DNA from 2 places in the Pseudomonas sp. F3-2 genome. Region 2 is predicted to be linked to the other one. Evidence: predicted binding sites of a transcription regulator. Region 2 holds the regulator's gene; the other holds the start of a gene.
The links. Region 2 encodes sigma-54, which starts transcription at its own class of promoters, with help from an activator protein. Its sites were predicted from a motif close to ANTGGCATNNANNTTGCTNT; they were not measured.
Positions count from the first base shown of each region.

Region 1 (5,275 bases), 2.8 Mb from region 2:
CGCGACCACTACCTGACGGCAGTGACGCGGATCGACAACCAGTTGGTCGAAATCATCGACGTGGAGAAAATCCTCGCCGAAGTGGCACCGGTTTCAGAAAACATTTCCGCCGGCGTCGTGACCGAAGAAGTGCAGCACAAGGCGTTGTCCCTGCGTGTGCTGACGGTCGATGACTCGTCGGTGGCGCGCAAGCAGGTCACGCGTTGCCTGCAGACCGTTGGCGTGGAAGTGACCGCGCTCAATGATGGTCGTCAGGCGCTGGAGTTTTTGCGCAAGCTGGTGGACGAAGGGAAAAAACCGGAAGAAGAATTCCTGATGATGATCTCCGACATTGAAATGCCGGAGATGGATGGCTATACCCTGACTGCCGAGATCCGCAGTGATCCGCGCATGCAGAAGCTGCACATCATCTTGCATACATCGTTGTCTGGCGTTTTCAACCAGGCAATGGTGAAGAAGGTCGGAGCGGACGATTTCCTGGCCAAGTTTCGGCCGGACGATCTGGCAGCTAGAGTGGTAGATCGTATCAGGGCGGCAGATATCAGCTGAGGAGGGAACCTCCCTCCTTGCTGTTCACATGATTTGAGAGGCGGCATGTCTACAGGTAATTTGGATTTTGAACAGTTCCGGGTCTTCCTGGAAAAAGCCTGTGGCATCTTGCTGGGTGAAAATAAACAGTACCTGGTGTCCAGTCGGCTCAACAAGTTGATGGAACAGCAGGGCATCAAGTCGCTGGGCGAGCTCATCCAGCGAATCCAGACCCAGCCGCGCAGCGGACTGCGCGAACAGGTCGTAGATGCGATGACGACCAACGAAACCCTGTGGTTTCGCGATACGTATCCGTTCGAGGTGCTCAAGAGCAAGGTCTTGCCTGAGCAGATCAAGGCGAGCCCCGGCCAGCGCCTGCGCATCTGGTCGGCGGCCTGTTCGTCGGGGCAGGAGCCGTATTCGCTGTCGATGTCGATCGATGAGTTCGAGCGCAGCAATCCGGGGCACTTGAAGTCGGGTGTGCAGATTGTCGCGACGGATCTGTCCGGGAGCATGCTGAACAACTGCAAGACGGGGGAGTACGACAGTCTGGCGATCGGGCGCGGGCTGTCGCCTGATCGTCTGCAGCGTTATTTCGATCAGAAGACGCCCGGGCGCTGGACCGTCAAGGCGCCGATCAAGAGTCGAGTGGAGTTTCGTTCGTTCAACCTGCTGGACAGTTATGCGGCGCTGGGCAAGTTCGACATTGTGTTCTGCCGTAACGTGCTGATCTACTTTTCGGCGGAGGTAAAGAAGGACATTTTGCTGCGTATTCATGCGACGCTGAAGCCGGGCGGTTATCTGTTCCTCGGCGCGTCGGAAGCGCTGAACGGTTTGCCGGACCATTATCAGATGGTGCAGTGCAGCCCCGGGATCATTTATCAGGCCAAGTGACGGGCTGCGATTTTGATTCGATGAAAACCCCGCCTGGTCGGGGTTTTTGTTTTTCTGGGTGTTGATTCTGGCGACGTCGGGGCAAATCGTCCGATGCGGCCCAGAGCAAGTGCGCTCCAGCGCCTTCGGCAGAATCAAAAGCGGTGACGCAAGTCGCTTGTGCGCTTGTTTTTGATCTTCCTGCCCTCGTCAGCCCACGCGCCACCTCAGCGGCAAAAAAACGGCACCAGCCTTGCCGCTTTCCTCGCCATCAGCGGAAATCGCTTGCCGCTTTTCTGGCATCTCCGCCATCGACATCCCCTGCAGCCCCCGAAATACGGCGCTTTGCGAATCTGGCACGGCGCTTGCTATCTCTGTGTCACGAACATCTGGTCAACCGGTAAAGGTTCCCGACATGAGCATCAGCTTTGACAACGCACTGGGCATTCACGAAAAGGCGCTGAACTTCCGCGCTCAACGTGCCGAAGTGCTGGCCAACAACATCACCAACGCCGACACGCCGAACTACAAGGCGCGCGACCTGGATTTCTCCAAGGTGTTGGCCGCTGAAAGCGACAAGGCCAACAAAGGCACCTTCGCCCTGAACATGACCAACAACCGTCATATCGAAGCCGAAGGCCTGACCGACAGCGACGCGAGCCTGCTGTACCGCACGCCGTCGCAGCCGTCGCTGGACCAGAACACCGTCGATGCTCAGGTCGAAAATGCCAACTACGCCGAAAACGCCATTGGTTTTCAGGCCAGTTTCACGTTGCTCAACAGTAAGTTCAAAGGGCTGGTATCGGCCCTGCGCGGAGAGTAATTCATGTCTCTATCCAGTGTTTTCAATATTGCCGGTAGCGGCATGAGTGCCCAGAACACTCGCCTCAACACCGTGGCCAGTAACATCGCCAACGCCGAAACCGTGTCCTCGAGTCTGGACCAGACATACCGCGCCCGTCACCCGGTGTTCGCGACGGTCTTCCAAGGCCAGGAGTCCGGCGGCAGTGCTTCGCTGTTCGAAGACCAGGTCCAGGCCGGCACCGGTGTCCAGGTTTCCGGCATCGTCGAAGACGCCTCCAACCTGGAAGCACGTTACGAGCCAAACCATCCGGCCGCCGACAAGAACGGTTACGTCTACTACCCGAACGTCAACGTCGTCAATGAAATGGCAGACATGATCTCGGCCAGCCGTTCGTTCCAGACCAACGCGGAAATCATGAACACCGCTAAAACAATGATGCAGAAAGTCCTGACCCTCGGTCAGTGATAAGGGGCTCATGCAATGACCGTTACTAACGACACCTCCAGCAGCGATTACATCAAGTCGCTGCAGACCGTCACCTCCGGCAAGGCAGGCGACAGCAGCACCGGCGCAAGCACGCTGGGCAAGGATTCGTTCCTGCAATTGCTGGTCACGCAGATGCAGAACCAGAACCCGCTCGATCCTCAGGACAACAGTGAGTTCGTGGCGCAACTGGCGCAGTTCAGCAGCCTGGAAACCATGCAGAACCTGAGCACGTCGGTTGACGCGATCGGTGGCATGTATCAGTCCTCGCAAGCGTTGCAGGCGTCTTCGCTGGTCGGCCGCTCGGTGATCGCCGACACCGGTTCGACCCACGTCGATACCACCAAAGGCATGACCGGTTCGGTCGTAGTGCCTTCGACCAGCACGGCGACCTCGGTCAACATCTACGACAGCACCGGCACCGTCGTGCGCACGATCGATCTGGGTGAGCAGAAAGCCGGCAACGCCAGCTTCACCTGGGACGGCAAGGACGAAGCAGGCCAGACACTGGCCACCGGCAATTACAGCTTCAAGGCGACCGGTAGCCTGGATGGCAAGAACACTGGCTTGAGCACTTACCTGCCTGCAACGGTGACCAGTGTCACCATGGGGACGGCAGGCAGCGCAATGACCCTCAACCTGGCCGACGGCACCAACATTGCCTTGTCCAAAGTTCAACAAATCGGAATCTAGAGCCGACTAGACGGCGCAGGAGTTAAAGATGTCTTTCAATATCGGTCTTAGTGGGCTCTACGCAGCGAACAAAAGTCTCGACGTCACGGGCAACAACATTGCCAACGTTGCGACTGTCGGCTTCAAATCTTCCCGTGCGGAGTTTGCCGACCAGTACGCGCAATCCATTCGTGGAACTTCCGGTGGCACCAACGTTGGCAGCGGTGTTTATACCGCAGCGGTCACTCAGAACTTTACTCAGGGTTCTCTAACTACCGGCACCGGTCGCGATCTGGACCTGGCGATCAACGGTAACGGCTTCTTCATGATGAGCAACAACGGCGAGAAGCTGTACACCCGCGCCGGTAACTTCCACACCGACTCGGCCGGCAACATCATCGATACCAACGGCAATAACCTGCAGGGTTATGGCGTTGATGCCAATGGCAACGTGATGACCGGCGTTTTGACCAACCTCAAGGTCGACACGTCGAACATGGCGCCGAAAACCACCGCCAACATCACCATCAAGTCGAACCTGAACTCGTCCGAGCCGATCAACACCGGCGCGGCGTTCGATCCGGCGGACACCACCACTTACACCTCGACTTACAGCACGCCGATCTACGACAGCCAGGGTAACGCGCACACCCTGTCCCAGTATTTCCGCAAGACAGACACGAACTCCTGGACCATGTACACCCTGATCGACGGTCGCAACATGTCCGATCCGACCACCGAGCCGGCTGTTGCTGCGGATCAGACTCAGCTGAAGTTCGACGAGTCGGGCAACCTGATCACCACGCCTGCGCCGGTTTCCACGGCCGGTGTGACGGTTAACGCCGACGGTACGTTCACGATTCAGGACTGGCAGCCTGCCCAGAGCAAAACCGTAGGTTCGACCACGACGTGGGTCGAGAACGGCGCTGCCCAGGTGGACATGAAACTGAACATGCTGGCGACCACTCAGACCAACGCTGCGGCAGGCGCGATTTCGAAGAGCCAGGACGGTAACTACACCGGCCAGATCAGCGCCATGAACGTCGACTCCAGCGGCAACCTGTTCGCCACGTACACCAACGGCGAATCCCGCGTGATCGGCCAGGTGGCGCTGACCACATTCGCCAACGTCCAGGGCCTGGCCCCGGCGGGCGGTACCATGTGGCGCGAAACGTACGCTTCGGGCATCCCGGTCACCGGTGCTCCAGAGTCGGGTACGCTGGGAAACATTACCGGTTCTGCGCTGGAAGAATCCAACGTCGACCTGACCGGCCAACTGGTTGAACTGATCAAGGCACAAAGTAACTATCAGGCGAATGCGAAAACCATCTCGACTGAAAGCACCATCATGCAGACCACGATTCAGATGACCTGATAACGGTCGATTGATTGCGGTACTCAAGCCCCTCTTCGGAGGGGCTTTTTTTTGCCTGCCGTATGCCTGTTGCTGCCCTTTGAAGGGCGCTTAAAACATGGAGAGCGGTCCCACTGATTAACTAGAAAATTCCTACTTTCGTTAATGCGAGACTCGAATCGCTGGCAAACCAATACCGTTGAAGGCTGCCGTCTGGCTGCACAGCGGCATCGGTTTGTCTGCGCACATTCAATGCATTGACGAACGTGTCGTTCAACACGACTCAGGGAGTGTTCATGTCATTCAATATCGCAGTGTCCGGTTTGCATGCGGCGCACACGCGCATGGAAGTGGCGGGCAATAACATCGCCAACGTCGGCACCGCCGGCTTCAAATCTTCGCGAGCGGAATTCTCTGCCGTCTACTCCTCGTCTTCCCTCGGCGCCAGCCGCTCCGCCAGTGGCGATGGCGTGCGCGTGGCCGGCATCTCGCAGAACTTCAAGCCCGGTGACGCAATGGCAGGCCAGAGCAGGGCGCTCGACATGCGCATTCAGGGCAAG
Region 1 is NZ_CP152388.1:4,146,288-4,151,562, reverse strand. Features, by position in the region: gene AAGQ88_RS18775 (chemotaxis protein CheV) at 1-549, shown strand, start outside; gene cheR (protein-glutamate O-methyltransferase CheR) at 595-1,422, shown strand; gene flgB (flagellar basal body rod protein FlgB) at 1,817-2,224, shown strand; gene flgC (flagellar basal body rod protein FlgC) at 2,228-2,671, shown strand; gene flgD (flagellar hook assembly protein FlgD) at 2,687-3,382, shown strand; gene flgE (flagellar hook protein FlgE) at 3,411-4,736, shown strand; gene AAGQ88_RS18745 (flagellar hook protein FlgE) at 5,012-5,275, shown strand, end outside.
Region 1: a site for sigma-54 is predicted at 1,754-1,773, ahead of flgB (flagellar basal body rod protein FlgB). Genes of this name have one in related genera too.

Region 2 (5,275 bases):
GATTCAGGTGAGTGGTGTCGACGGTCAGGTCGGCGAGGTCGATGATCGGCCCCAGCAGGGTTTTCTCATCACGGATGGCTTCAGCCAGCGAGCGGGTTGCCGTACTCAGTGGGTGGCGGCGGCGGGTCTCGGAGAAACGCTTGAGCAGCGTCGACTCCTCGGCATCCAGGAACAACACGTCACACTGAATATGCCGGCTGCGCACCTCTTCGAGCATGCGCGGAAAGCGGCTCAGATGGCTGGGCAGGTTGCGTGCGTCGATCGAAACCGCGAGCAGTGGCTCAGCCAGTTCGGTGTGGATCAGCGCTCGCTCGGCCAGTTCAGGCAGCAGCCCGGCAGGCAGGTTATCGACGCAGTAGAAGCCGCTGTCTTCAAGAACATCGAGGGCCGTACTCTTGCCGGAGCCGGAGCGACCGCTGACGATGACCATGCGCATGATCAGTGACCGTTCTGAACGTGAAGCACGACGTTGTAGAGCTCATCGCTGCTCTTCGCGTTCCGCAGGCTCGCCCTGACATCTGCACGGTCAAGCATGCTGGCGATCTGGCGCAGCAGTTCGAGGTGAGCGTCGGTTGCCGCTTCCGGCACCAGCAACACGAACAGCAGATCGACGGGCGCGCCGTCGATGGCGTCGAAGTCGACCGGTTTTTCAAGATGAAGCACTGCGCTGACGGGCGAGTCGCAACCTTTCAGTCGACAGTGTGGAATGGCGATACCATTGCCGAACCCGGTCGATCCGAGCTTTTCACGGGCAATGAGGCTTTCATAGACAGTTTGCTGATCAAGTTCAGGCACCTGCTGCCCGATCATTTTGGCAATCTGTTCGAGGACGGCTTTTTTGCTGCCACCTGGCACGTTCACGAGGGAACGGCCAGGGGTCAGAATGTTTTCAAGTCGAATCATGGGTGGGGGGTATCAGCGAGCTGCCGCACCTTTGAGGATGCTTTGCTGCTTTTCCTTATGCTTGAGCAATTGTCTGTCCAGCTTGTCAGTGAGCAGGTCGATCGCCGCGTACATGTCATCATGCTCCGCATTGGCAACCACCTCTCCACCGTGGATATGCAGCGTGGCCTCGATCTTCTGTTTGAGCTTCTCGACGGCCATCGTCACTTGCACATTGGTAATCTTGTCAAAGTGCCCTTCGAGCTTTTTAAGCTTCAGCTCGACGTACTCGCGCAGGGGCTTGGTCACTTCCAGTTGGTGTCCACTGATGTTGACTTGCATACAGCTTCTCCTTCGTTGCCAGTGCATTAAGAGGCAGGCTTGGGTGCCTGCCACTGGAACGCTGTGGCTTGTGACCTTTACATCAGTCGCTTGCGTTCACTCGAAGGCGCTATCCCTAGAGATTCGCGGTATTTGGCGACTGTGCGACGGGCCACTTGAATGCCTTGTGCCTCCAGTAAACCAGCGATCTTGCTGTCACTCAACGGCTTTTTCTGATTTTCCGCGGCAACCAGTTTTTTGATGATCGCGCGGATCGCCGTGGACGAGCATTCACCGCCTTCGGAGGTGCTTACATGGCTTGAGAAGAAGTATTTCAGTTCGTAGATGCCACGCGGCGTGTGCATGAATTTCTGCGTGGTCACGCGGGAAATCGTCGATTCATGCATGCCGACCGCTTCCGCAATGTCATGCAGGACCAACGGCTTCATTGCCTCGTCGCCGTACTCGAGGAAGCCGCGCTGATGTTCAACGATCTGCGTGGCCACTTTCATCAGGGTTTCGTTGCGGCTCTGTAGGCTCTTGATGAACCAGCGGGCCTCTTGCAACTGATTGCGCATGAACGTGTTGTCGGCGCTGGTATCGGCGCGACGCACGAAGCCTGCGTATTGCGGATTGACCCGCAGGCGTGGCACGGCTTCCTGATTGAGCTCGACCAGCCAGCGTTCATTGTCCTTGCGCACGATGACATCAGGGACGACGTATTCGGCTTCGGTGGATTCGATCTGCGATCCCGGACGCGGGTTGAGGCTCTGAACCAGTTCGATCACCTGGCGCAGGTCATCTTCCTTAAGCTTCATCCGGCGCATCAGTTGCGCGTAGTCGCGGCTGCCGAGCAGGTCGATGTAATCGCTCACCAGACGCTGTGCCTCGGCCAGCCATCTGGTCTTGGCCGGCAGCTGGCGCAGCTGCAGCAGCAGGCATTCGCTCAGCGTGCGTGCGCCGATACCGGCTGGTTCGAACTGCTGGATGCGGTGCAGAACGGCTTCGATTTCGTCCAGCTCGATGTCGAGTTCCGGATCGAATGCGTCGAGCAGCTCTTCCAGCGACTCGTCCAGGTAGCCCTGAGGGTTTATGCAGTCGATGAGGGTAACGGCGATCAGGCGATCGGTGTCGGACATGGGTGCCAGATTCAGCTGCCACAATAGATGGCTTTGCAAGCTTTCGCCGACGGAGGTGCGGGTCGTGAAGTCCCACTCATCATCGTCATTGCTCGGCAGGCTGCTCGCGCTGGTTTGATAAATGTCTTCCCATGCAGTATCGACGGGCAATTCGTTGGGAATGCGCTCGCTCCACTCGCCATCGTCGAGGTTGTCGACGGTCGGAGTGGCTTCCTGATAGGTCGGCTCCTGAACGTCGGGGTTGGGCTTGTGCTCGATGTTGTCGGCCATTGGGTCAACATTATCGAAATCGTCGCCTTCTTCCTGTCGTTCGAGCATCGGATTGGACTCCAGTGCCTCCTGGATTTCCTGTTGGAGATCCAGCGTCGACAGTTGGAGTAAGCGGATGGCCTGTTGCAGCTGCGGCGTCATCGTCAGCTGCTGGCCCATTCTCAAGACTAGCGAAGGTTTCATGGCAGGGGCTTAACACCTTATTCGCCGGCGCACTGCGCGCCATCCACTACTAGGGCGCCGAGGCGCCTACTTAAGCAAATTATATGCCTGAAACCGGAGTGTTTGCCTAGAGTGTGACGACAATTAATCCGGGGTTGGCGATGAGGCGCACGTTTGCGTTCGTCTCCAGCCCCCGTCTTCACCGGGTTACAGGCGGAACTCGTGGCCGAGATACACTTCTTTAACCAACTGGTTGGCCAGGATGGTTTCAGCGTCGCCTTCTGCGATGAGTTGCCCGTCGTTGACGATGTAGGCTGTTTCGCAGATATCCAGCGTCTCACGTACGTTGTGGTCGGTGATCAGAACGCCGATGCCCTTGGCCTTGAGGTGATGAATGATCTGCTTGATGTCGCCCACGGAAATCGGGTCGACACCTGCGAACGGTTCATCCAGCAGAATGAATTTCGGCGCCGTGGCCAATGCGCGTGCGATCTCGACGCGGCGGCGCTCGCCACCCGACAGGCTCATGCCGAGGTTGTCGCGGATGTGAGTAATGTGGAATTCCTGCAGCAGGCTTTCCAGTTCCTTGCGACGTCCGGCGCGGTCGAGTTCCTTGCGGGTCTCGAGGATCGCCATGATGTTGTCCGATACCGACAGTTTGCGGAAGATCGACGCTTCCTGGGGCAGATAGCCAATACCGGCACGCGCGCGGCCGTGCATGGGTTGGTGGCTGACGTCCTGCTCGTCGATGAGCACGCGGCCCTGATCGGCCTGAACCAGGCCCACGATCATATAGAAACACGTGGTCTTGCCCGCACCGTTCGGGCCGAGAAGGCCGACGATCTGACCGCTTTCGATGGAAAGGCTGACGTCACGGACGACCTGGCGACTCTTGTAACTCTTGGCCAGGTGTTGGGCTTTCAGCGTTGCCATTACTGGGCCTTCTGCTGGTCGGTTTTCTTTTTCGGCTGGATCACCATGTCGACACGCGGACGGGCTTCGGTCACCTTGCTGCCTGTCGCGCGGCCGGCGCTGGCAAGCTTGCGGACCGTGTCATAGACGATTTTCTCGCCCTGAGTGGTGTTGTTGTCCTTGTCGATGACCTTGGCCTTGTCGATCAGCACGACGCGGTTCTGCGCTGCGTGGTACTGAATGGTGACGCCCCAGCCCTGGACGGGCTTGGTGTCGCCAGCGGTCTGCAACTGCTCGAAGTAGGCGAGGTTGCCCACCGAGGTCACGACGTCGATGTCGCCGGCAGGGGTGCGAGTGATGGTCACGGTGTTACCGGTCACCTTCATCGAGCCCTGGGTGATGATCACGTCGCCTTTGTAGGTCGCGACACCTTGCTTGTCGTCCAGCTGAGCATCGTCGGCCTGAATACGGATAGGCTGATCCTGATCGTTCGGCAGAGCCCAGGCGCTCACGCTTCCCAGTGCTGCGCCCAGGCCGAGCAAAATAGGGAGGGTTTTAAGGAGCCTCATACTGTCCTCTTGCATTCGATAGCAGGTGTATCCTGCTTTCTTTTAGATAGGCCTTCATACCCGTACCGGTGCTCACGCCGTTGAAGCCGTCGATTCTAACGGGTTGCGCGGTTTCCGCATATTGCTTCTGAGGGAAGACAGTCATGCGGGTACTGGTGATCACGGTGGTGCGTTTCTTTTCGTCGGTGCGGTTGATGCGCACCTGATCGATCAGCTCGACATGGTCGCCACCGGGGGAGACCTCGGCGCGCACGCTCTGTACGTGCCAGGGGAATTCGGTGCCACGGTACATTTGCAGCACCGGCGTGGTCATCAGCGTGACATCGGTGGCCTTCAGATGCTCGACCTTATCGGAGGTCATGTCGTATTGCATGCTGCCGTCGGGCAGGTACTGAATGCTGTGGGCGTTGATCGCGTAATAGTCGATCGCGCTTTCGTCCACCGCAGCCTTGGGTTGATCCATGAAGCTTTCGGGGCTGACGTTCCAGTACCCGACCGCTGCAAGCAGCACCGCCAGAACACCGAAGATCAGAAACGTACGAAACTTTTTGCTGAGCATAAATGCACTTCTATAAGTAGGCGGCGTGGGCCGCTTCGAGGTTGCCCTGAGCGCTCAGGATCAACTCGCAGAATTCTCGGCCAGCGCCTTCGCCGCCACGTGCCTGGGTAGTCCCGTGGGCATGCTGACGTACGAAACCGGCGGCGTTGGCCACGGCCATGCCCAGGCCGACCCGGCGGATGACCGGCAGATCGGGGAGGTCGTCACCCAGGTACGCGACCTGGTCGTAGCTTAGATTCAGTTGCTGCAAAAGCTCGTCGAGGACGACGAGTTTGTCCTCGCGTCCCTGGTAAAGATGCGCGATGCCGAGGTTTTTTGCGCGACGTTCGACGACCGGTGTCTTGCGCCCGCTGATGATCGCCGTGGTCACGCCAGAGTTGATGAGCATTTTGATGCCCTGGCCATCGAGCGTATTGAACGTCTTGAATTCACTGCCGTCTTCGAGAAAGTACAAGCGGCCG
Region 2 is NZ_CP152388.1:982,789-988,063, forward strand. Features, by position in the region: gene rapZ (RNase adapter RapZ) at 1-436, opposite strand, end outside; gene ptsN (PTS IIA-like nitrogen regulatory protein PtsN) at 439-903, opposite strand; gene raiA (ribosome-associated translation inhibitor RaiA) at 916-1,224, opposite strand; gene AAGQ88_RS04500 (RNA polymerase factor sigma-54) at 1,302-2,795, opposite strand; gene lptB (LPS export ABC transporter ATP-binding protein) at 2,982-3,707, opposite strand; gene lptA (lipopolysaccharide transport periplasmic protein LptA) at 3,707-4,255, opposite strand; gene lptC (LPS export ABC transporter periplasmic protein LptC) at 4,242-4,814, opposite strand; gene AAGQ88_RS04520 (HAD family hydrolase) at 4,825-5,275, opposite strand, start outside.